DNA from 3 places in the Shewanella sp. SM101 genome. Region 3 is predicted to be linked to each of the others. Evidence: predicted binding sites of a transcription regulator. Region 3 holds the regulator's gene; each other region holds the start of a gene.
What was found. The regulator sigma-54, encoded in region 3, starts transcription at its own class of promoters, with help from an activator protein. The targets are predictions, from matches to a motif close to GTTGGCACGNNNNTNGNNT.
Positions count from the first base shown of each region.

Region 1: L5M38_RS08445 (flagellar assembly protein FlgT) is a predicted target of sigma-54. The motif match lies at 6,198-6,216, and genes of this name have one in related genera.
Region 2: L5M38_RS22635 (superinfection exclusion B family protein) is a predicted target of sigma-54. The motif match lies at 6,279-6,297, and genes of this name have one in related genera.

Region 1 covers NZ_JAKKRH010000012.1:42,012-50,317, reverse strand. The annotation lists gene flgD (flagellar hook assembly protein FlgD) at 1-206, opposite strand, end outside; gene flgC (flagellar basal body rod protein FlgC) at 231-647, opposite strand; gene flgB (flagellar basal body rod protein FlgB) at 650-1,054, opposite strand; gene L5M38_RS08480 (CheR family methyltransferase) at 1,198-2,037, opposite strand; gene L5M38_RS08475 (chemotaxis protein CheV) at 2,137-3,057, opposite strand; gene flgA (flagellar basal body P-ring formation chaperone FlgA) at 3,263-3,970, shown strand; gene flgM (flagellar biosynthesis anti-sigma factor FlgM) at 4,046-4,369, shown strand; gene L5M38_RS08460 (flagella synthesis protein FlgN) at 4,372-4,797, shown strand; gene L5M38_RS08455 (LPP20 family lipoprotein) at 4,940-5,389, opposite strand; gene L5M38_RS08450 (FlgO family outer membrane protein) at 5,386-6,018, opposite strand; gene L5M38_RS08445 (flagellar assembly protein FlgT) at 6,297-7,463, shown strand; tRNA gene L5M38_RS08440 (tRNA-Arg) at 7,519-7,594, shown strand; gene L5M38_RS08435 (motility associated factor glycosyltransferase family protein) at 7,646-8,306, shown strand, end outside.
Region 2 covers NZ_JAKKRH010000072.1:2,168-10,118, reverse strand. The annotation lists gene L5M38_RS22675 (AAA family ATPase) at 1-1,005, shown strand, start outside; gene L5M38_RS22670 (DUF6641 family protein) at 1,040-1,546, shown strand; gene L5M38_RS22665 (JAB domain-containing protein) at 1,616-2,059, shown strand; gene L5M38_RS22660 (DUF2787 domain-containing protein) at 2,078-2,482, shown strand; gene L5M38_RS22655 (YegP family protein) at 2,602-2,934, shown strand; tRNA gene L5M38_RS22650 (tRNA-Leu) at 3,064-3,150, opposite strand; gene L5M38_RS22645 (bacteriohemerythrin) at 3,452-5,041, opposite strand; gene L5M38_RS22640 (DUF3149 domain-containing protein) at 5,353-5,484, shown strand; gene L5M38_RS22635 (superinfection exclusion B family protein) at 5,626-6,237, opposite strand; gene L5M38_RS22630 (ATP-binding protein) at 6,406-7,951, shown strand, end outside.
Region 3 covers NZ_JAKKRH010000032.1:29,926-38,231, forward strand. The annotation lists gene lptC (LPS export ABC transporter periplasmic protein LptC) at 1-541, shown strand, start outside; gene lptA (lipopolysaccharide transport periplasmic protein LptA) at 528-1,082, shown strand; gene lptB (LPS export ABC transporter ATP-binding protein) at 1,079-1,810, shown strand; gene L5M38_RS16945 (RNA polymerase factor sigma-54) at 1,918-3,396, shown strand; gene hpf (ribosome hibernation promoting factor) at 3,425-3,712, shown strand; gene ptsN (PTS IIA-like nitrogen regulatory protein PtsN) at 3,715-4,158, shown strand; gene rapZ (RNase adapter RapZ) at 4,155-5,009, shown strand; gene L5M38_RS16965 (HPr family phosphocarrier protein) at 4,996-5,271, shown strand; gene mgtE (magnesium transporter) at 5,522-6,886, shown strand; gene L5M38_RS16975 (molybdate ABC transporter substrate-binding protein) at 6,966-7,802, opposite strand; gene L5M38_RS16980 (OmpA family protein) at 8,068-8,306, opposite strand, start outside.

The sequences.
Region 1 (8,306 bases), on a different contig from region 3:
TGTTGGCTTAATAACGAGAAAAAGTCATCTTGAGTTAACTGCTGGCTTTTTGCTTCCGGTACTATTGAATCTTTTGGCAAACGTATGCCATCAAGAAACGGATTACCCGTTGAGCTGGTTGATGAATTCGTCGTAACGGCATTTGGCTGACTCTTATTTTGAGCCGTCTGCGCCGACGCTTGGTTAATTTGATTAATGAGGCTCACAGCTTACCTCCTAAGTAACACATGTTATTTACCCATCCCAAGTGTTTGTTGCAGCATAGACTTAGCTGCTTCAGCGACTTGAACATTCATTTGATATGAGCGCGAAGCAGAAATCATATCTGCCATTTCTTCCATGACATTAACATTCGGTTTATAAATAAAGCCGTCCGCATCCGCCATTGGATGATCGGGCGAATATTCTTTTAGTAGTGGTCGATCACTTTCAACAATACCTTTTACCGCAACACCTTGAGAGGCTTGTTGCTGGCTTTGAGCTTTAGCCATTTCAGCTTCAAAAATAGGATGACGGGAACGATAGGTCTTATCTACGCTACTCGAGACGGAATCAGCGTTAGCTATGTTACTCGCCGTGGTGTTCAACCTGACCGATTGAGCCGACATTCCCGAGCCAGCAACATCAAATATGCTAAATAAACTCATGATTAATCCCCTCTCAGCGCTTTCTTCATGCCACTAAACTTACTGTCTAAAAAGCCTAATGACATTTGATATTCAAGGGCATTTTGCATGAATGCCGATTGTTCCTGTTGGATATCAACGGTATTGCCATCACCGGTATCGGGTTGATTTGGCACACGGAACTTAACAAATTGACCTGTCAACTCAGCAAGACCAAAATGCTTGTCTGACTCTTGCATTTCAAGACTATTACGCTGCTGTTGTTGGCCACGGGCGGCCTGCATTGCCGCAGAAAAATCAACATCACGGGCTTTATAATGTGGCGTATCGGCGTTAGCGATATTGCTCGAAATGACTTCAGCTCGCTGCGCTCTAATACCGAGAGTGTACTGATGCACACCCAGTGCATTATCAAAATTGATCGCCATAAAATTGCCTCCTCGTGTTACTCACGGAAATAAAGCAATTCATGTGCCAACATAGGGGAATAATGAGAATAACAATAGAGATGAGCAAGTGATGGATAAAAAATTACCGACAAATGTCGGTAATTTTCTTTAAAGCAGCAGACTTAAGTCTTTTTCTGGTAATAAATCCCTGGATTACAACGGACCATGTCAAACTCATCCGTTAAACCAGCTATAGATTCAGAAGCACCAAGAAATAAGATCCCTTTGGGATTAAGAGCGGCAGCGAATTGCCGCAAAATTTTTGCCTTTGCCTCAGACGCAAAATAAATCAGCACATTGCGGCAAAAAATAATGTCGAACTTACCAAGTAAGCTATAACTTTCAAGCAGATTATGTGCCCTAAAGTTCACCAAACGCTTAACATTATCCTTTAACTTCATATTGCCTGAAGGCAAAGCATCAAAAAACTGACGCTTTCGCTCCTCGGATAAACCGCGCGCTAATGCCAAGCTATCGTACTCAGCATTTTTGCAACGTTCCAACATGGAAGGCGATAAATCCGTGGCTTGAATTGACGCACTACCCGCGAGCGCACCAGGCTTCTTCTGTTGATACTCAAGAATCGTCATCGCCAATGAATAGGGTTCTTGCCCAGATGAACACGCGGCTGACCAAATCTTAAGTGGACGACCTAAACGACTGTACTCAGGTAACAAAACGTTATGCAATAACTCAAATGGATAACGATCACGAAACCAAAGGGTTTCATTGGTCGTCATAGCATCGATCACTTCAGCCCGAAGCGCACGTTCCGTTGGCTTCATCGAATGCTTAACCACATCGGATAAGGATGGCAGGTTATATTTGCCCATCAGAGGAGCTAGACGACTGCGCACCAGATATTGCTTATTTTCACCCAGTACGATGCCGCTGTGTTGCTCTAAGAACAACCTAAATTGATTATATTCAGCTTCAGCGAGTGATTTATTTGGCACATTCACATCCTAAATCCTATAGCAAGCACCAAAATCAGTGCGAAACCATCATGTTATAAAGTCGAGATTATAGCGTAAAGCGTATCTAGGTACTAACTACTGCACTTACAAACTTAAGTGTTTATTCACGGCAGCAGCCAGTTCGTCGGGATTAAACTTAGCGATAAAGTCATTGGCCCCCACTTTTTGAACCATTGCCTGATTGAATACACCACTTAACGACGTATGCAGTACCACTTTAATATGCTTGAGCTTAGGATCGTCTCGGATCTCAGCGGTCAAGGTGTAGCCATCCATTTCAGGCATCTCAATGTCTGAGATAATGAGAGGGATTTCATCGGCAACATTGTCCATTTCTTTGGCGATTTCTTTAAGCTTATCTAATGCTTCTCGACCATCTTTTGCGGTATCAATTTGTAAGTTCAATGACTCGAGTGAACGAATAATTTGCTTACGCGCCACGGCAGAATCATCGATAACCATAATATGGTAATGCTGGGTTCTGTCGAGGGTCAGTTTTTCATTGGCTTCTTCACTGATAGCGGTTTTAACCGGTGAAATCTCATCTAAGATTTTTTCTACGTCGAGAATTTCAACCAATTCACCTTCAATTTCAGTTACAGCCGTCAGATAAGAATAACGACCGGCACCTTGCGGCGGAGGCATAATCGCTTCCCAATTCATGTTGATAATCCGCTCAACAGAACTGACCAAGAAACCTTGAACGCTACGGTTATATTCAGAAATAATGATGAAACAGTTTTCAGTACTCGCTAAAGGTCTACCACCTGTTGCCGCACTCAGATCAATAACTGAAATAGTCGTACCGCGAATATGCGCGACACCTTTAACATAAGGATTAAGTTTAGGCAAAGTAGTCAGTGGCGGGCACTGCAGTACTTCTTTCACCTTAAACACGTTAATCCCAAACCGTTGACGTCCGTTTAATTTAAAAAGCAGCAATTCTAAACGGTTTTGACCAACGAGCTGGGTTCGTTTGTTGACTGAATCAAGAATACTCGACATAACTCTGCCTTGTTGTTCTGTTTATGTACGGCCCTATGACTCGTTTGAGTATAGGCATATTAATTGCTTACGTCTTATCTATCGATAAACATAGTCGAAACTGAGTCAATCTTCTGACAGTGATGCAAAATATTATTACAGTAGTCAGCTTCGAACTTGATAAAAGTATAGGTGCATTCTGGCGTTACAAGCTAGTCTCTTCATTATGAAAGTAAATTTAGTCTGTTTTTTTAGTGTTTTCGCCCTCTTCATGCCCGCTTTTGCGAGTGCAGAGCCTATTGTTCCCACCGTATCGGCCATCTCAGAATTAGCTAAAGCGCTTATTTCAGAAAAGATATCCGTGCCCGTTAATGCCAAAGTCGATATTTCGCCGCAAATAGTTGACGCAAGAATGCTGCCGTCACAATGCTCGTCGCCGATTAAGGTTGAATTGGCTAGTGACAGGGAAATTAGCCGTAATAACACCCTAAAAGTCAGCTGCGATACGCAAGATCTCGCTTACCCTTGGCAAATTTATATCTCGGTTAGAGTGGATATTTTATTCCCCGTTGTTGTCACAACTGAAACCTTAGCACCTGGCGAACTCATCTCCCCTAGCCAAGTTGAAATCCGTTACATTGAGCAAAATAGTTTACGAGGCGCTGAGTTTGATGACCCAAGTAAATTAGCAGGTGTACGAGTAAAACGACGCGTCTCGAAGGATTATCCTATATTGAGCAATAACTTATGCTTCGTTTGTAAAAATGATTCGGTATCTATTTATGTTCGTTCTAACTCATTCGAACTTAAAACTGCGGGCGAAGCCCTACAAGATGGCAATAAAGGCGATCGGATCAGAGTCAAAAATAGCAGTTCAAACAAAGAACTAGATGCTATAGTCACGGGCATTGGCGAAGTTGAAGTAAGAATGTAAAATAATCTAAAGCTTTTTTATAAGCTGCCGATACCCCAGTTAAGAAATCCCGTACACACGACGCTGGAGCCGAAAATGGCAATTGATATTAGCAAACTCAACACTGCAACGACCACACAAGTTCGTTCAGGTGCAACTAAAACTAGCAGCGATCAATCTGCTCAAGTTGCCACAAAATCGACAACACCACAAAGAAGCGACTCAGTGGTGATTACAGCGCAAGCGCAACAACTTCAAGGAGCTCAGACTAAAATGGCGAGCCTTCCTGAAGTTGATCAAAAGAAAGTGGCCGAAATTAAACAGGCTATCGCCGAAGGCCGCTATAAAATTGACCCTGAAAAGTTGGCTGCCAATATTGCAAGTTTTGAAGCCGAACTTAATGACTTGAATAAAGAGTAACTATGACTGAAATAGCTAAACTGGTAGATCTACAACACGCCCATTTGGCTGTTCTTAAGCAAATCATACTCAAGGAAAAAGGCGCTTTGGTTGACCAAAACGCCGATTTACTGCTTTCTCTTGCTAACGAAAAATCACAATGTCTGAAAGAACTCAAGACTAATGACGATATTCTGGCAAACCACACTGATAAGTCTCAACTCACTCAGCAAACCGAACTCGTGCATAAAATGGCCGTTGTCAAAGACGCATTAACTGAATGCAAAGAACTGAACGATCAAAATGCCAGTTTAATTGAGATGAATTTAGCCAGTCTCAATCGCTTCGCTCAAGCTTTACAAGCCAGTAGAAACGCCTCCAGCCTTACGTATAACGATAAAGGCAAGACCTCAACTATCTCAAGTTTAGGCAATGATTTAAAGGCCTAACAGGCGCATCAATTCCTACTCTGTATTTCCCGCTTCTAAGCTCTGCTCTGATTAAAGATTAGACTTTGATACTTGTGCAGAAAAAGAAAAGCCGCATAACTACTCGCATAGTACGCGGCTCAATAGAGTCATGTAGAAATGACTAGAAATACGTGACTTCTTTCACTCGTTGTGGACGACTCTGTTGTTGATACAGCGCCCATACCTGTGAAAAATCCAGTTCTAACTCAGTGACATAATGATCGCCAGCCGGATAACTCTTAACGACCCGCGCCCCACGGATCACACCAGAAACCGACGCTTTAACATTATCGTCCGTCAACATCCAATCACTGACACTGCTGTTTGCCGTTATTTTCTGCCCATAAACTTGTTCTACTAATTCACGATAGGCCACAATTTTTGATGCTTGCATGGCCATCAACACTCTTTGTGATTGCTCTTTAGCCGGTTGAGTCGCTAAGGGCGCATATCCTATGGCCGTTAACTTAGGAAAACTCGGCGGCGGCACATCCTCCCATTGCACATATCTATCTTTAGCAGCGCAGCCAGTTAGCATTAGCGCCGCAATAACTAAAAGGTAGCGTTTCATTTTCCATCTCCTAAAACACGCACTTCATTCATGCCTGGACTCGCCTGACGATATAAGATGCCATTTTGTGACACAATTTGCTCCGAAGGCTGCATGTAGTTTGCCAACTCTTTTTGAGTCACAAAAGTTTGAGAGGCCGATACCACACGATTGTTACTTATGTTCACAATCCGAGTATTGATCGCCATACCATTGGTAACTGGGCTCATAGTCGAAACGACAAGATGCTCAACGGGAAGATTTTTCGACAATTGTTGCCAATCTCGCGTCAAAATAAAATCCCCATTAGCCGTCACTCTCAAGCCATCTGCTAAATTTAAATCAACCACATTAAACTGAAAGCTATGGAGCGACGTCATTAATCCTTGCTGTAACTGCTGCGCCAACGCATTTGTGCCATTCATGTCACCCACTAATACTGGGGTGGCGACGACAATTGGTTGATCAGAACGCAGAGCATCATTTTGCTTAACGAGCTCTGTCACAATTCGCTGTGCTAAATGGTTGATCACTGCCGTTGGCGGCAACCCATTGCCATCCACTAAACTCGGTTTGGGCGGCGTAACCGGTTTAGCTACACATCCACCTAACATTATCAATGTTAAGGGAATAATCACACGCTTTAGCATTGGATTTACCTCATCTGTGGGTGTACTGGCAATTAAATCACTCACACTCTATGCGTTTCATTTTTGTGAGTAACAAAAGCCAGCAATCTTCGGACCAAAATTGCTCCAGCCCGACAATATTATGCTCATACGCTGTATATCGACTGCGCCAATGGAAACTTTATCAAAAGTTCTCATACTCAGGCATGAAATTTGCTTTGTCGGTATATTAGATTAAGTGTCAGGAAACTGGCTCGATTAGCAAGCTCGCCAATAGCTTAGCGATAAGGATTGTATTGATGCATATACCACGTTCAGCTTCGCTCATCATTTTGAGCCTTGCACTGCTGTCTTTGCCTACTCGGGCCGAATGGATAGAAGCCAGTGGTGAAGCGACTATTATCAATGGTAATACGGCTCAAGCAAGGGAAGAAGCGATTAATCAAGCCGTTAGCTACGCGACATTAAGCACAGGCATTCAAATCTCCAGTGAACAACAAACCTCTAACGGAAACCTTACACAGAATAACTTCGCGATAAATCGCAACGCCCAAGCCATCAGCATCCAACTCGTTAGCGAACGAATCCAGGGAAACAAAATTTATGTGTCCCTACGACTCGATCTAAATGATGATCCTACGCAGCAGTGTCCAAATGGACAATTAAAGGCTGCGATTCTAATCCCTCAAGCACAAATTAAAGATCGTACTCAGCTCAGATACGGACAGCTTTCAGGCTTTGAAGAAGTTATTTCCGAAAAACTAGGCAGTGTTATAGAAGATTACTCTTCCACAGGTTTTAGCCACACTCACGCTAAAGAGCTGCTCGACATTAAACAAGATCTAGTGGATATTCGCGGTTATCGACTCCCAAGCTGGCTCAGTGAAATTACCGACAGCCAATATATTCTTCAACCGCAGATCATTGATATATCGATAGAGCCTGTACAACCCACCTTCTTAGGATTTTGGGATGAAGCTCCACTCAGGCAATTCCAGTTCAAACTTAGCCTTTATCATGGGATCAGTGGCGAAGAAGTCTGGAGTAAAAGCTACAGCACATCAGCGCCATGGGAATTTGAAGAACAAGCCATTATTGCCCCGAATACGGACAGATTCTGGCGATCATCCTATGGCAAAAATATTACTAAATTAATGCAACAGGCTACCCACGATTTGGACAGTACTCTCAATTGCAGACCCTTACTCGGCCAAGTCGTGAGCCGCCAAGCGGACAGGCTCATTTTAAATCTCGGCCGTAAACATGGCATTCGTGTCGGGGATAAATTCCAAGTCGTATTACAGCAAAACCTACCCGATCGACTCAATGAAATGCGCGCCGTCGCAACCAAAAGTAGAGCCACGGTAAAAATCGAACAAGTGAGTGAAGAAAGCTCTACAGCAGTACTTTTAGACCAAAATGCGGCCTACAATGTGCAGATAAACGACATAGCGCTTAAGATTTAAGCAACTAAATCATAAGCCTTTTAATCAGAGATAAAACCAGTATAATCACTGTCGTCTCTCTATAGCTCAACAGGATAGAGCAGCCGCCTCCTAAGCGGCCGATCGGGGTTCGAGTCCCTGTGGAGAGACCAGATAGTGACCTTGGTGATATCAAACTCCCAGAAATCTTCCGGAGAAACGGAATGACCGAGCTATTTGCGTCTAATCTCAATATTATCATCAAGCGTTGGCCTATCGTAGCAGCTGCGGTCAAAAGCCAAACTATCAATGAATTAGATGCCCACCTTGTCAACGGTCGCAATCAAACTATCAGTGTCAATGGCATTCAACTCAGCAGCCGTCATGACCGCCTTGCCGAAGCCCAGCTCTTTATCAGCACATTACCTGCAGATGCAACTCACGTAACCGTCTACGGTGTCGGTATGGGAGATGTACCAAGTTTACTTATCGATAATCCACAGTATCTTTCAATTGATGTTTGCATTTTAAATCTCAGCGTTTTTGCCCTCCTCATCAGTTACACAGATCAAAGCGAATGGTTAAAGCATCCAAACATTAATTTAACGGCGCTTCCAAGCGCAAAGTTAAATTTTCCTAATATTGCAATTACGCCAGATCTCACTCTTGTCAGTGATGAAAATGCCACTCTCAGAGACTTATTAGTCATGGAGCTCAATCGTGAGTTCTCTAATCAACGACATCAGTCTGATGATCCTACAATATTAAAACGCTTCGAGGATAACCAACTTTATATTACTCATGATCCTGATGCCGCGAGCTTAATAAATAGTCATAGTAGCTATAAAGCTATCGTGATCGGCTCGGGTCCTTCTTTAGAAGAGC
Region 2 (7,951 bases), on a different contig from region 3:
AGCTACATACGCCGCTTTAAGTTAGTGATGGAAATCCCTGTGCCCGATGAAGCCTTTAGCTTTGCCATGAGTAAAACCATGCTCAAATCACTTAAGGTATCGGATGCGTTTCGCTTGGTGTTAGCCAGTAAATCTAATGCCGCTCCGGCATATATTGCGAACGCCGCCCATGTGGCGAGTACCTTAGCCTTAACGGGGGATGAGGCTGAAATCGTGGTATTGGACGTTATTGATGCCACCCTTGAAGCCTGCGGGGAAGAGCCGCCAGCGGCTAAATATCAAGGCCAGCTAAGCTTTGACCCGAGTTGCTTAAACCTTAACGCCATCGACGGGCAAGATACACAGTCCATTATCAGTGATATCGACACCGCGATAGCCAATAGCCTCCCAGTTAGGGTGCTACTCAATGGCCCCCCAGGTACAGGCAAAACAGGTTGGGTACATCACTTAGCTGAAACCCACGGCATGGATATCATGCACATCAAGTGCTCTGATGTACTAAGCAAGTATGTAGGTGAGAGCGAGCAGAACATTGCAGCGTTGTTTAGAGAAGCGCACAGAACAAAGAAGCTAATGCTCTTTGATGAAGTCGATAGCTTGCTCAGTCAGCGTGAGAGCGCTCAAGCGCAGTATGAAGTGCAGCTCATCAATGAACTGCTGTCACAGCTTGAATGCAATACCATGCCCGTGTTTGCAGCGACTAACGCACTCAGCGCTATCGACAGCGCAGTGATGCGCCGCTTTGACTTTAAACTGACCTGTGACTATCTGACTGAAAGCCAGCGCCAGACCTTGTATAAGCAAGTATTGGGTATCACTAAGTTAACCCAAACCGAAGCTGACCAACTTCACGCACTACAACAATTAACGCCCGGTGACTTCGCTATCGTAGCAAGGCGCATGTTATTTCAACCTAACCACAACCACAGAGCCACCGCTATTACCCTGTTAACCCAAGAAAACAACCGTAAACAAGCCGCGCGCCGCATTGGCTTTATCAACTAACTCCAGTAATACAACCCACGAAAAGGAACACCCCATGACAACATTATTGAGTTCGCTCAAGGTTATCGCTCGCCCTGAAATCGCCGTTAAGCCACCTATCATCGGCAAAAGAACCCGCTTGGTTGACAAGCTGAAGCAGCAATTGGATATGGCCGAATGCTTTATCCAAGGCAGCGAGTTTGAAGCCTACCGCGAGAAAAGTGTCAAAGACCCAGAGACAGGAGAGCGTAAGAAGGTGCGCCGCCGTATCACTGTGCGCCCATGGTACTACGACAGTGAAGGTCACTATTACTTCGAAGTCCGTATCGGGATTAAGCCTATCGAATTGGTAAAGGATAAACCCGCCATTGATGTCGGAGATAAAGCCAAGCTACCTGACACTATCAAGCTGATTATCGATGCTGTGGAGAAAGGAGAGCTAGATGAGTTCATCCTCAAGGCATCTAAGTTCCCGACCAAGAAAGCTAAGGCTAGTGCTGAGGCCAGCACAGAACCAAAGAGTGAGGCTAAGGTTGATACCTCAGCCAAAACCACCAAGTAATGCACACACTATCAGGAGCAGAAAGAAGCCCTTTCGCTCCTGAGTCTTTAGTATCAATAGGGATAGACCATGGCGATTATCCGAGAAATCAATGTCAAATATCAGTTCAAAGAAACCCAGTGCGCCTTAGCCGAGCAAGCCATCACACGGCCTGAAGATACCGCGCAGGTATTTGACTACCTAAAGCATGAAACCAAAGAAATGTTTATCGTGGCAAACCTGACCAACCAGCACACTATTAATTGCGTTGAGGTGGTGGCGACAGGTTCAGTGAACGGTATCAGTATGCGACCCGTCGAAGTGTTACGCACGGCAGTTATTCTCAATATGCCCAGCGTTATCCTTGTTCATAACCATCCTTCAGGCGATCCAACACCAAGCACTAGCGATATTCAATTCACCCGTAAAGTCATTGAGTGCGCCAAAGTGCTGGATATCAATGTCCTCGACCATGTGATTATTGGCCTTAACCGCTTTACCAGCCTTCGCGAAACCCACTCCGATTTGTTCTAACACCACTAAGGACACACAATGAATACCATCAACAAAGAGTTGGCATTGCCTGTCTCTGACAGACTGCTATTGGCATTAACCCCGTTTATCAGTAACCAAGCACACAATGCCGTGACGATTAACTTTCGTGATCCGGATTACAGCCCACAACGGGGTGGCTTTCATCCTGTGGAGATAAGGCTAGAGAAACACGCCGAGCAATGGCAGTTATGCTACATCACCGACTTTTGCTATGTCGGCCAAATGGGGCAATGGGAGTTGGTTAAAGAACTGGACTTTGACTTTAGTTGCGGCGTATTTCAAAGCATTAGCGGAGTATTAGTCATTGAAGCAGCAGTAGCGTTTTATCCGATATGGGAGCAAAACTTCCTGTGCTATTGGCAGGAGTTAGCCGTTTTTAATGTCAACGTGTCGGCAGATTAACCCTCAAAACACTCAAAACCGCCGTAAAAGTCACATCTCAAATAAAATGAAATCGACTACACTGATGCTCAAGCAGGAAATGTCTTCCTTGCTTGCGCTAAAGAATAAGGAGTAAACCCATGTCAGGATGGTATGAATTAAGTAAAAGCAGTAATGAGCAATTTAAGTTTGTATTAAAGGCGGGAAATGGAGAGGTCATTCTCACCAGCGAGCTTTACACAGGTAAGAGTGGTGCGTTGAACGGTATTGAATCCGTGCAAACCAACTCCCCAATCGAAGCCCGATATGCCAAAGAAGTGGCTAAAAACGAGAAGCCGTATTTCAACCTCAAAGCAGCCAACCATCAAATCATTGGCACTAGCCAAATGTATTCGAGCACGGCTGCGAGAGATAACGGGATTAAGTCGGTGATGGAGAATGGAAAAACAACCACCATCAAAGATTTGACCTAGGCAAACATGCCCAGTGTGGTGCTTTGCTGGAAGGAAAGTGATGAACTCTAGCAAAGCAGCGAGTTGGTAAGTATCTAACATCACTGAATTTTAGATACAAAAAAACCGACGCTAAGGTCGGCTTTGAAGTGGTACCAGTGGCCAGACTCGAACTGGCACGCTTTTAAGGGCGGTGGATTTTGAATCCACTGTGTCTACCGATTTCACCACACTGGCATAATCTTCAATCTCAAAAACTTTGCAAATCTTTGCAAGGATTTTGCGCGTTAATTCTTTTGAATTAACTTTTTACATCAACAGCTTAGTGAAATTTAAGCTGTAAACACTGTGACTTTTGAATCCCCTGTGTCTACCGATTTCACCACACTGGCATATCAAATATGCACTTAGAAGCAATCAAAACAACTGGCTGTCTCTAAGTGCTGGGAATTATACCTTTGCTTATGACAATGGCAAGTCTTTTGCCGCGACTTTAATACAAATTGCATTTAACCGCTCAAAAATCATGCTCTTGGGGTTATTCTGCGCCATGGGATAATAAAAAAGCGGTATATTCTTTATCACTTTTTTGAATATGGTTTACCAACCAAGCTTTCAAGAAAGCCATTAATTCGTCGGCAACATCTTCACCTCTAACAACCCGCTTTTGAAAATCAAGTACTTGCCCAACTAACTTGCCGTGTTTTTCCTTGTGGCTGTCAGTTTGAGGGTAACCAAAACGCGCAAAGAGTTCCTCTTCATAGGCAAAGTGATTGGCGGTGTAATCTACTAACCCTTGCACGATACGTTTGATGGCTTCAAGTCCATACTCTTCATTTAATGTGCGGTGTAATTCATTGATCAATGAGACTAAGCGCTGATGTTGACGATTGATCTCTGGCATTCCTATGTCTAACTCAGGCCCCCATTTCACAAAGAGTTTATTTTGCGCCTGACTCGAATTAAAAAATGCCGCATTCACATGGAACCGATGCAGCAAGGAGCCGATTTCCTGCGACATGTTATACACTTTCAAACTCGATAAGTTAGTGTTGTTGGTGTGGGAGGCATTACTCAGGGCTAGCTCAGCCATCACACTGATATTTTTATTAATTTCCTCTGCTACTGTATGTTGTTGTCCCGATGCCGTGGCGATTTGATGGGACATATCGGTAATGGTCTCCACCTGAGCGACAATCTGCCCGAGTGCACTGTGAGCTTGATCAACCATATCAGCCGTTTCGTCGGCAATCGCCACGTTTTTCAACATGACTTCAACACCATGTTGTGCGCCTTTTTGTAATGCGGCGATTTGCTGCTGGATCTCAACCGTGGCTTCGGATGTTCGTTTAGCAAGATTACGTACTTCATCGGCGACTACAGCAAAACCGCGGCCATGTTCACCCGCTCTCGCACTTTCAATGGCAGCATTTAAAGCAAGTAAATTGGTTTGTTCGGCCACCTGCGAAATGGTTTCAATAATACTACTGATATTGTTGCTGTCGGCGGCCAAGTGCTCGATCACGGTTCGAGTATCATGGATCTGTTGCGACATAGCGCCAATTTTAGTGACTATGCCATTCATGATTTGATCACCGCGCTTAGCAGAACTTTGGGCAATATCAGCTGCCTGCGCAGCACTCACCGCATTTTGCGATACAGCTTGTACGCTTGAAACCATCTGCGTCATCGCACTGGCTGCCAGTTCAGTTTGATGCTCTTGCTCTAACACGCCTTGCTTTGCCTGTTCACTGATAACCTTGATATCCGAGGCGACTTTTTTCATCCCTTCACAGGTATCAGATAAAGACAAAATCGTACGGCTGACATCCTCACCCATGCGATTAATGTTATGTACTACCTTAATGAACACACCCGCATCTTTCTCTTCCAATTGATAACTCAAATCTCCCTCGCCTAAGTGGTGTGCTGCACGCTCAAGTTGTCTCAAATTACGAATTAATTTATTGATGTTGAACACTAAAATGGCGGCGAGCGCGCTTAAACACAAAATAGCAACAAAGTGCCCTGTGATCACCAAACAATAGAGGGGATAAATCAGCAACAATAGTGGCGCAAAGATAGAATTATATCCCATTGAATCCTTGTGACTTTTTTTATAATCCATTTTTTACTCCTTTAAAAAACTGATATCGCACCTTCATATAAAAACAAGAACGAATAAATGGAATAGCGCGTTAACTGAATATCGATCGAGTTGAATAGGTTAATCCTAGACGCTAACGGAAGAAGAAACAAAACTAAATTATTTGAACTCGCCGCTGTTAAGCACACCCTTAAATTTGACCAAGATCACAGAGTTAACTAAGGGTTATGACTTTGTATTCCTATGTCGATTTTTTATTGATCGAGATCAGTATTTTAGCTATCGAATACCGCTAATTTAGCGAGGACTTCACAGGAAAGAGGATTTCAGTCATGGCATTTTGGTTAGATCTAATGTTTGGTAACCCCATAGGCTTACTTTCAATGATCGTTATCTTTAGCACCATAGGGATAGTGTCTTATATCACTTGGATGTTCATTGTGAAGTCGGCACCGAAACCATAGTTTTTGCTCCAGTTGTTCTTCATGTTTCTTGTATAAATGCAAAATCTAGGGGGTCTTATAACCCCCATTTTTTGTTGTCTCGCATGTTAAAAGTGCTAACTAAAACATTGCTAGCACTCATCCGAGTGAGGTAGAACACGCCTATGCTGCGTGTTTTCTGTTTTGTACTAATCCATTCAAAAATTGCGGACGCGCCTTAATCAACGACTGCATTTCTTCTTGGCTCGGCTCACCGGCAGGTAAACGCAGCACATCACGGTTGAGGTACATACGCGCTTTCATGGCAATCTTATAGTCAGCGGTCGGTCCCTGAATCGCATAATGGCGCTCATTACCGAGCTTTTCTAAGATACAGGCATTCACTAAACTTTTTACAGCGGGTTCATTTTGCGGCAGAGTCAAAATCGTGGCGCCTTGAAGAAAGAATTCCCTCACTAAAGCTCGCTCAGCGGGATCAAGTAGATTCACTTTAGCTTCAATCGTCTCAATAACACGCTTATCACTTAAATGACGGATAGACTCATCTAAGCCTAAGTTAATTAATTGACTCAAAAAATAAGCGATAGAAACGATTAGACCTAATCCAACAAACTGTGCATGTTCTGGTACAAATTTATCGAGCGCCAGCACTGCCAGCACATTAGGGGGAATAAGAAGTAAGACAGAACAACTCACCATAAGCCACAGCATGACTCTAAACATCATTTTCTTCGGGCTAAAAAACTTAACTGAATCCAGCTTGAGTTTAAACATAGTGCTATCCCAGTGACAAAAAATTGAACTTATCGGCTAATAAGCAAATTTAATGCCACAAATGAAGACATATTTCGTTGATTTTATCTGCGAGAAAATGCACTTTCTGGATCTGTAGGTCTATGCTTATAAGCATCTCAAGCCGCTATTGCATAAAGAAAATTTAAGATGCTGACATTCTTTAGCCAACTTATCAAAAGCCCCATAGGCAGGCACCTTACCCTGTCTATTGTACTTTTTAGTTCTGTTATCACCTTAATCACCACTGCGTATCAGTTGATCAGTGATTATCGCAATGATGTAGTGCGTATCGATAGAGTATTTTCCAACATGGAAAAGGTGAACTTAGATGTGCTAGCCGCCAGTATTTGGGTTATTGACGAGCGGCTCATTAACACTCAGCTCAATGGGCTAATTCAGCTGCCCGATATTAACTATATTTCGATTAAAGATGACAGCGGCCAAGCATGGAATGCAGGCGAGCAAAAACAAGAACACTCCTTAGATAAAACCTTTCCCTTAGTCTATAAATCACCAACTGAAAACATCAATGTCGGCACACTCGAAATACAAGTCGATGTCGATGCTATCTATCAACGCTTGTATGATAAGGCCATTATCATTCTGCTTTCTAATGGCATTAAAACCTTCTTAGTGGCTGGGTTTATTCTATTTTTAGTGTGGTTCAACATTACTAAACACTTAGATAAACTCAGCCAATACTGCAAAAATATCGACATAGACCATGAATACGAGCCACTACAATTTGACCGTCATGAAAAAATTGATGAATTCAAACAAGTCGCCGATTCCATCAATAGCATGCAAGTACAACTTAGAAGCTCATTTAGCGCCTTAAAGAATTCTAAGACGGAACTGCAAATAGCCTTAGAAGATAGAGAGCGGCTACTCAAGCTCGAACGTAGCTATAAAGAAGAGCTCGCAAGGCAAGTAAAAGAAAGAACACTAGAGTTAGAACAATCCCTTAGCGCACTAAAACGAGCACAACAGGTTTTAGTTGAGCAAGAAAAAATGGCTGCCTTGGGTGGACTCGTGTCAGGGGTTGCCCATGAGATAAACACCCCAATTGGCATTTGTTTGACGGCGGCAAGTGCGCAGCTCAGCCATATTGAAGAACTGATCGACCTGATCCACAGCGATCAAGCCACACTAGATGAGATAAATGAAATACTTAATGAGTACCAAGAAAGCTGTGAACTCATTGTCCGTAATATCACCAAAGCCAGTAGTTTAATTCAAAAATTTAAAACGATCGCCATCGATCGCAGTCATGAAGAACACCAATGCTGTAATCTAAACCAGCAGCTACATGAAATCCTAGAGTCGACATTAATTATGCATCCCAATGTTAACGCCTCAACGGAGATCAACGTGGAGCCTACACTCAATATCAAAACCAATATCAGTTTGTTAAATCAAATTGTTAGTAATATTCTCTCGAACGCCTTTACTCATGCATTCCAAGGACATGAAGACAATCTTATCCACATTAGCGCGACTTTGGATGAAGAATCAATTCAAATCAGCATTCAAAATAATGGCTTAGCCATTCCAGCAGATGTTGCTGAGCACATGTTCGAACCCTTCTTTACTACAAATCGTAATAAAGGTGGTACTGGCTTAGGATTATCAGCGGCCTTTAATGCCGCAACACTGTTAAAAGGCACGATGAGTTATCGCGCAGACTCAAAAC
Region 3 (8,306 bases):
GATTATCGCTTTTTTTGGAACCGCACTAGCGCTTTACTGGCAGGTCCAGAACAAACACAGCGGTGATTCCGATAACAGAGTTAAAGATCAAAATACCCCAGATTTCATCGTTGAAGATCTGCGCAGTGTTGAGTTCAATGAGCAAGGACTAGTGAATAGCCGTGTGACGGCGAAACACATGGAACATTATGATTCAACGAATCAAACTTTCTTTACTCAACCTGTTTATCTTGTTTATCCAGACCAAGGTAAAGCACAATGGCAGCTCAGGGCTGATCAGGGCAAGCTAAACAAGGAAACTGGCAAGGTTGTATTAGAAAATAATGTTATTATCGATGCCATTAGCCCAGAAGAACCGATTCAGACCTTGTCCACCAGTTATCTGGAACTCGATCTCAACACTATGATAATGACCTCTGACCGTACCATTTACGTCACAGGGAAAGATTTTAATATTCAAGGCCAAGGCCTTTATGCCGACCTCAACGCGCAAGAAGTGCAATTGACCAGTCAGGTAGTAGGAACATATGAAGCAAAATAACGTATTACTTGCCAGCCTAATGCTAATTATGAGCATGAGTGCTTTCGCGAAAGTGGGCGACTTAAAGCAAGAAGTCAAAATTAAAGCTGTGAGCCAAACTGCGGATATCAAAAACAACCAGATCATCTTCTTTGGTCCAGTTGAAGTTACCCAAGGCTCAATAAAAATCCAAGCAAATGAACTGCGTGCATTTTCCGCTGAAGGTGAAAATAGCAAAACTTTGGTCGCCACAGGCAACCCTGCTACGTATAGCCAAATATTAGACGATGGTCGCCCAGCATCGGCAAGCGCGAAAGAAATTCGTTACGATATGGCAAGCCGCACCTTAACACTGAAAGGTATGGCGTCATTAGATCAAGCAGGTAGCCAAGTTACAGGCAATTTAATCCGCTATAACATGATTCAACAGAAATTGATGGCCGAGAGTACTGGCAGTGGTGACGATCGCGTGATCACTATTATTCAGCCTGAAAACTATCAAGATGATGCTAAATCAGACGCTCCGGCGGATAAACCTGTAAAAAAGCAGGACTCTAAATGACCCAAATCACCTTAAGAGCACAAAATCTGGCAAAAAGTTACAAGAGTCGCCAAGTGGTTAAAGACGTCAGTCTGACGGTAAAAACCGGTCAAGTCGTTGGCCTACTCGGTCCAAACGGTGCCGGTAAAACCACGACCTTTTACATGGTTGTCGGGCTAGTGAAGAGCGATAAGGGGCATATCTTTATCGACGATGATGATTTAACCGCAGATCCTATGCATCTGCGTGCCCGCAAAGGCATAGGTTACTTACCGCAGGAAGCCAGTATCTTTCGTAAGCTAACTGTTCATGACAACATCATGGCCGTACTGCAAACTCGTAAAGAACTTAAAAACGAAGAACGAGAAGAAGAACTAGAACATCTGCTCGAAGAGTTTCATATCACCCACATCCGTGACAGCCAAGGCATGTCATTGTCGGGTGGCGAACGTCGTCGCGTCGAAATTGCGCGGGCTTTAGCCGCTAATCCTAAGTTCATTTTGCTCGATGAACCGTTTGCCGGCGTCGATCCTATTTCGGTTATCGACATCAAGAAGATTATCGAACAACTCAAAAGTCGCGGCCTTGGCGTACTGATCACAGACCATAATGTCCGCGAGACATTAGATGTATGTGAACATGCTTATATTGTGAGTCACGGAAACCTGATTGCCGAAGGAACTCCAGCAGAGATCTTAGACAATCAGCAAGTTAGGGCTGTGTACTTAGGTGAACAATTCAGGCTATAGTTAATCGAGCGAAGCCTATGGAGACAATTTATACCGCCATTAGGCTTCACTCAAAATGATAATAAGCGACCTCCTCCAACAATAATAACGTAGGGATCAGCGGTAACATGAAAGCGTCACTCCAGCTCAAACTGGGTCAACAGTTAACCATGACGCCACAATTACAACAGGCCATACGTCTGTTGCAACTGTCGTCATTAGAACTGCAGCAAGAGATCCAGCAAGCATTAGATTCTAATCCCCTTCTCGAGCTGGAAGAGGATCAATTCGACGCCACTAAACCCCCTGTAAACCAAACGCTATCCGATACGGATTTCAGTGAATCTAGCACTCTGCCACCAGAAAAAGACAGCTCCACCATAGACACGGCAGAGTCGCTAACCAAAGAATCCATGCCCGATGAGCTCCCCATGGACACCACATGGGATGAAGTGTTTACCGCCTCCCCAAACTCAGGCCCCGGCGGCAGTCGTGAAGACGATATGCCCTTCCAAGGCGAGACCAGTGAAGGTTTGTACGAACACTTAGAATGGCAAAAAAACCTCACGCCGTTTTCTGAAACCGATTTAGCCATTGCCACCGCCATTATTGATGCCATCGACGATCAGGGCTATCTCACCCAAAGCACTGAAGAAATTCTCGAAGCCATGGGCAATCCTGAAGTTGAGCTTGACGAAGTCGAAGCCGTACTCAAGCGCATTCAGCATTTTGATCCCATAGGCGTTGCCGCCCGCGATTTAAGTGAATGCCTGCTGATCCAACTGTCGCATTTCGCCGCTGATACTCCCAACCTAGAAAACGCCCGCATGCTGATCAAAGATCATTTAGATCTGATCGCCGCCCGTGATTTTAGATTATTGATGCGTAAGACTAAATTAAAAGAAGATGAATTAAGGGATGGTATAGCACTTATCCAAACCCTCAATCCTCGCCCAGGTTTGTTGATCACGCCCAATAATGACGAATACGTTATCCCAGATGTGTCTGTGTCGAAGAAAAATGGCCGCTGGGTCGTTGAGCTTAATCCTGACTGCATGCCCAAAATCAATGTAAATCAACATTATGCTTCTATGGCACGCAGTACCAAAAACCAAGCCGATAGCCAATTTATTCGCGGCCATCTGCAAGAGGCTAAATGGTTTATTAAGAGCCTAGAAAGCCGTAACGATACTTTGCTTAAAGTTGCTAATTGCATAGTGCAATATCAGCAAGGTTTCTTTGAGTACGGTGAAGAAGCCATGAAGCCTATGGTGCTTAACGATATTGCCGAAGCGGTAGAAATGCATGAGTCCACCATCTCACGGGTCACAACTCAAAAATACATGCATACCCCTAAGGGACTTTTTGAACTAAAATACTTCTTCTCTAGCCACGTCGGTACTGACGATGGTGGTGAGTGCTCATCCACAGCAATCAGAGCCTTTATCAAGAAACTGGTTGCAGCGGAAAACCAGAAAAAACCATTAAGCGATAGTAAGATGGCACAACTTCTGGCAGAACAAGGGATCAACGTAGCCCGCAGAACCATTGCGAAGTACCGAGAGGCTATGCTTATTCCACCTTCTAATCAGCGTAAAAGTTTATAACCTACAGTGGATATCGGAGGACGTTTCTATGCAAATAAACCTAAGTGGGCACCATATCGAAATTACCGAATCGTTACGTGCATATGTAGAAGAAAAGTTTTCAAAACTTGAACGCCATTTCGAACAGATCAATAATGTGCACGTTGTGCTCAATGTTGAGAAAATGCAACAGATTGCCGAAGCGAGAATAAACCTCATAGGTGGTGAAGTTTTTGCTACTTCAGAGCATGCTGACATGTATGCCGCTATAGACGCCCTGATTGACAAGCTTGACCGTCAGGTTATTAAACACAAAGAGAAGTTAACAAAACACTAATAATGGAACTTTGTACCATACTGCGGCCGGAGTGCACTACCTGCGCCACTCCGGGCAGCAAGAAAAAGGTACTGGAACTCATCAGCGACTTAGTCGCTGCCCAGTACCCGACCCTCTCATCTCAAGAGATATTCGAAAGCCTAGTGGCGCGCGAAAAGATGGGGAGCACAGGTATAGGTAACGGCATCGCCATTCCACATGGTCGACTAGCCGATATAGATCAGCCCATTGCCATACTAATTAAGTGTGAAGAGCCGATAGCATTTGATGCTATCGATAAGCAACCTGTTGATATTTTATTTGCACTACTGGTGCCTGCAGACCAATGTCAGCAGCACTTAAGTACCTTGTCTTGCATGGCCGAAAAGCTGAGCGACAAGCAAATATTAAAGCAATTACGCAAGACGCATGATGAAACGGAACTCTATCAGGTAATCACTGGATGAAACTGGTCATAGTGTCGGGCCGCTCAGGCTCAGGCAAATCTGTCGCCCTTAGGGTACTCGAAGATCTCGGCTATTATTGTGTCGATAACCTTCCCTTGCCATTGATTGGCAGTTTGCTTGAGCAACTCAAAGGCAGTAACGATCTCGTCGCCATCAGTGTCGACGTGCGTAACATGCCTGAGCAGGATAAGGTCTTAGTGAAACAACTCGCTAGCCTACCTCCAGATACTGAGTTAACGAGCTTCTTCCTTAACTCCAGCGATAAAATTCTGCTCAAGCGTTACAGCGAAACCCGCCGTTTGCATCCTTTGTCGAAGAGCCGAGTCTCTTTGCAAGAAGCGATAAAGCTGGAGGGAAAACTGCTCGAGCCTATGTCAAAACTGGTCGATCACTACATAGATACGTCGAATCTGAATATCTATGATTTAAGCGACCAAGTCAGACAAATTCTCCTTGGTAGTGTCGATAAAGAACTCGTGATCAACTTCGAGTCCTTTGGCTTTAAGCACGGAATGCCCACCGAAGCCGACTTTATGTTCGATGTGCGCTTCCTGCCCAATCCCCACTGGGAGTTGGCGCTGCGGCCATTGACTGGCTTAGATGAACCCGTAGCTGAGTTCTTAAATCGCCAACCACTGGTCAATAAGTTCATCTGGCAAATCGAAAATTTACTGGAGACTTGGCTGCCGCACCTCGAGCGTAACAATCGCAGTTATTTAACTGTGGCGATTGGCTGCACAGGTGGACAGCACAGATCGGTTTACGTCGCAGAGCAATTGGCAAAACGCTTTAGTAACGGTAAACATAAAGTTTATGCCCGTCATCGAGAGCTCAATAATGCCAAAGCTTGAACGTCAGATAACCATCTGTAATAAGCTCGGTTTACATGCCCGTGCCGCCACTAAGTTGGTGGTACTGGCTTCCGAGTTTGATGCGACCATCACCTTAATCCAAGGCGATAAACAAGCATCGGCCGCCAGTGTACTTGGCTTACTGATGCTTGAAACTGGTATGGGTAAAACCATTAAGCTGATCGCCGAAGGCCCAGATGCAGAGCCGGCTCTCGATGCCATTTGTGCCTTAATCGACGCTAAGTTTGACGAAGCCTGTTAGTTTCACTTCACACTAAGCACTTCATCGTTAGTTTCACTTCATGTCTAGTTTAAAAAACTTGTCATTCACACATGGCAAGACATTTGTCGCTCGACGATACAAGCCACAGGCGATTACACTAGCGGTCATTGCGCTGGCCTTAACCTTACCTTAGCCGCCTTAATCTGTGTCATCGACTGACGCTTAGTCACCGCTAAATCCTAGCCCGACACCAAGATCTCAAACCAATTTGCCGCACCATGGAGGACAAATGCCCGTAGATAATGCAGAAAACGATCACACCGGACATAGTCTTGACCAGTTAAACCAAGCGCTTAGCAGCGGCATGTTCGTACACGTGCGCAATATGCTGCAAAAAATGGCCGCCTCAGATATCGCACTGATCTTAGAATCATCACCGCCAAGTGCCAGACAAGTACTGTGGCAGCTCATCGATCAGGAACAAATAGGCGACATACTCGATGAGTTGAGTGAAGAACTCAAAGACCCACTGATCCGCAGCATGAGCCCTGAGCGAGTCGCGAAAGCGACAGCAAGCATGGACACCGACGATCTCGCCTATATTCTGCGAAGTCTTCCCGACGCCGTTTACAAACAAGTGTTGCAATCGATGACGGAGCAAAATCGCCTGAGGGTAGAACAAGCTCTATCTTATCCAGATGAGACCGCCGGCAGCTTGATGAACACAGATACAGTCACCTTAAGACCCGATGTGAATATCGATGTGGTGCTGCGCTATCTTCGGCAAAGGGGCAACCTACCCGACACCACAGATACCTTATATGTGGTCGACAAACAGGACAAAGTCCTTGGCGGTGTTAGGCTGGCAGATCTACTGACTTGCGCGCCAAGCACCACAATTCGCAATATCATGGATCCCAATATTCAAAGTATTCCGGTGAGCATGTCCGACAGCGAAGTCGCGCAGAAATTCGAACGCAATGACTGGGTATCGGCACCTGTCGTCGACAGTGATGGTAAGCTGCTCGGGCGTATCACAATCGATGACGTAGTCGATGTTATCCGCGAAGATGCTGAACATTCCATGATGGGTATGGCGGGGATGGACGGAGATGAAGATACCTTTGGTCCTGTACTAAAAAGTACCCTACGTCGCTCGCTCTGGCTCACGATTAACTTATTCGCCGCCCTGCTCGCCTCGTCGGTCAGCAATATGTTTGAAGGCACTATTGAGCAATTTGCCACTATCGCCATCCTAATGACGATTGTCCCTAGCATGGGCGGTGTTGCCGGTAATCAGACCTTAGCGCTCGTGATCCGTGGTATTGCTTTAGGCCATATCGGCCAAAGCAACGCCCGCTGGCTTATCGGTAAAGAGCTATCTATTGGTTTTCTCAATGGCTTGATGTGGTCTATTTTAGTCTTTGTCGCCGTGTGGCTATGGAAGGATGATATGGCACTGGCGGGATTAATTGGTAGCGCCATGCTGATCAACATGACAGTAGCAGGGCTTGCAGGTGCGAGTATTCCATTGATTTTAAAAAGACTTAAAATCGATCCTGCCCTCGCTGGCGGTATGGTGCTCACCACAGTCACTGACGTGGTTGGCCTGTTCGCCTTCCTCGGGTTAGCGACGCTCTACTTGATGAACTAACGCTTTAACAGTTTGAGCTAATAACAAAAACGGCACCTCAAAGGTGCCGTTTTTTATCCCGCAGGAAAACTAAAGAAGGCTATTTTGCCGGAGGTTGGAAACCATAACTGCTCAAAATCGCTTGGCCTTTTGTCGATAGAATAAACTCAGCTAACGGCTTAGCGGCAGTATTAGCGCCTTGTAAAACCAGTAAACCATAGTCGGCACCCACGGCGAGCTCCTGCGGTAAGTCGATGATTTGTAAACTCGGCACTTCTTTTTTAGCCAGCACAGCATTAGTGCAATAGGTTAAAAAGATATCCGCTTGCTTGTTTTCCATCACCCAGCCATAGGGGTTGCGATCTTTAGGCGGTTTAACGCTCTCAGGGCCGCCCGCCAGTTGTAATGCCTTGGTCTCTAACGCAGCTTTCGCATTGGGTTTTACCGCTTCGGCCTTAGCAAAAACGGCCCAGGCATAATCACCCGCGGGGTCGGCTTTCGGGGTTGAGGTGCCGACTTTAATCTTAGGATCTAACAAGGTATCGAGTAACGTCGAACTCGTCACCTGAACTGTGTCTTGAGCAACAGCGCAGAGTTGATTACGGGCAAACATTTGCACCGCTTCGCCCTGACCCGAATCCACTAATGCCTGTGGATGTTTCATATTCGCCGAGGCAAAGATATCGACTTTCTCGCCCTCTTGAATGCGTTTTAACAATAAACCTGAGGGCGCATATTGCGCTACAACACTCATTTGCGACTGTGCTTGATAAGCAGTAATAATATCACTCATCGCAGCCTTTAGACTGCCTGCGGCGCGCAGTTCTATCGGCGCGGCTCCTGTGGTCACTTCGGCTTTCATCGGCACTCCTTGTACAGCCGTCACCATGATGACAGGACTTAAACTCAAGGCTACTAACACATTTTGGCTTATCATAGTCATATTCTCCTTTAGGCACTAAAAGTCATTCTTGTGACTTATTCCCATACAGAACGTGAAATCGATAAAGGGATCAAGCCGAACTCATCCCAAGGTAATTAGCAGTGATATGTTTGTGGTGCAGGTCACTCAAGGTGCGCTTCATAAAGGACAAATTGTCTAATTGAAGCACGGCAAGCTAATCACTCAATTAGCCCACCACTGAAAACAAAAAAGTCGCCCCTGGCGACTTTTTCAGCGAGAACTTTGTGCTTAGACCAGACTATTTACCCGTTGGTATTAGTATGATCTCAACGCGGCGGTTTTGTGCTCGGCCATTTGCATTGGCATTTGATGCAATAGGACTCGCTTCACCCATACCTTTTGATTTTACACGGGCAGAGGCAACGCCTTTACTCATCAAGTAATTACCAACTTCGCTAGCACGGACCTGTGACAGACGTAAATTGTAAGAGTCTGAGCCACTGCTGTCGGTATAACCTAATACGTTAAGCTGCGTTT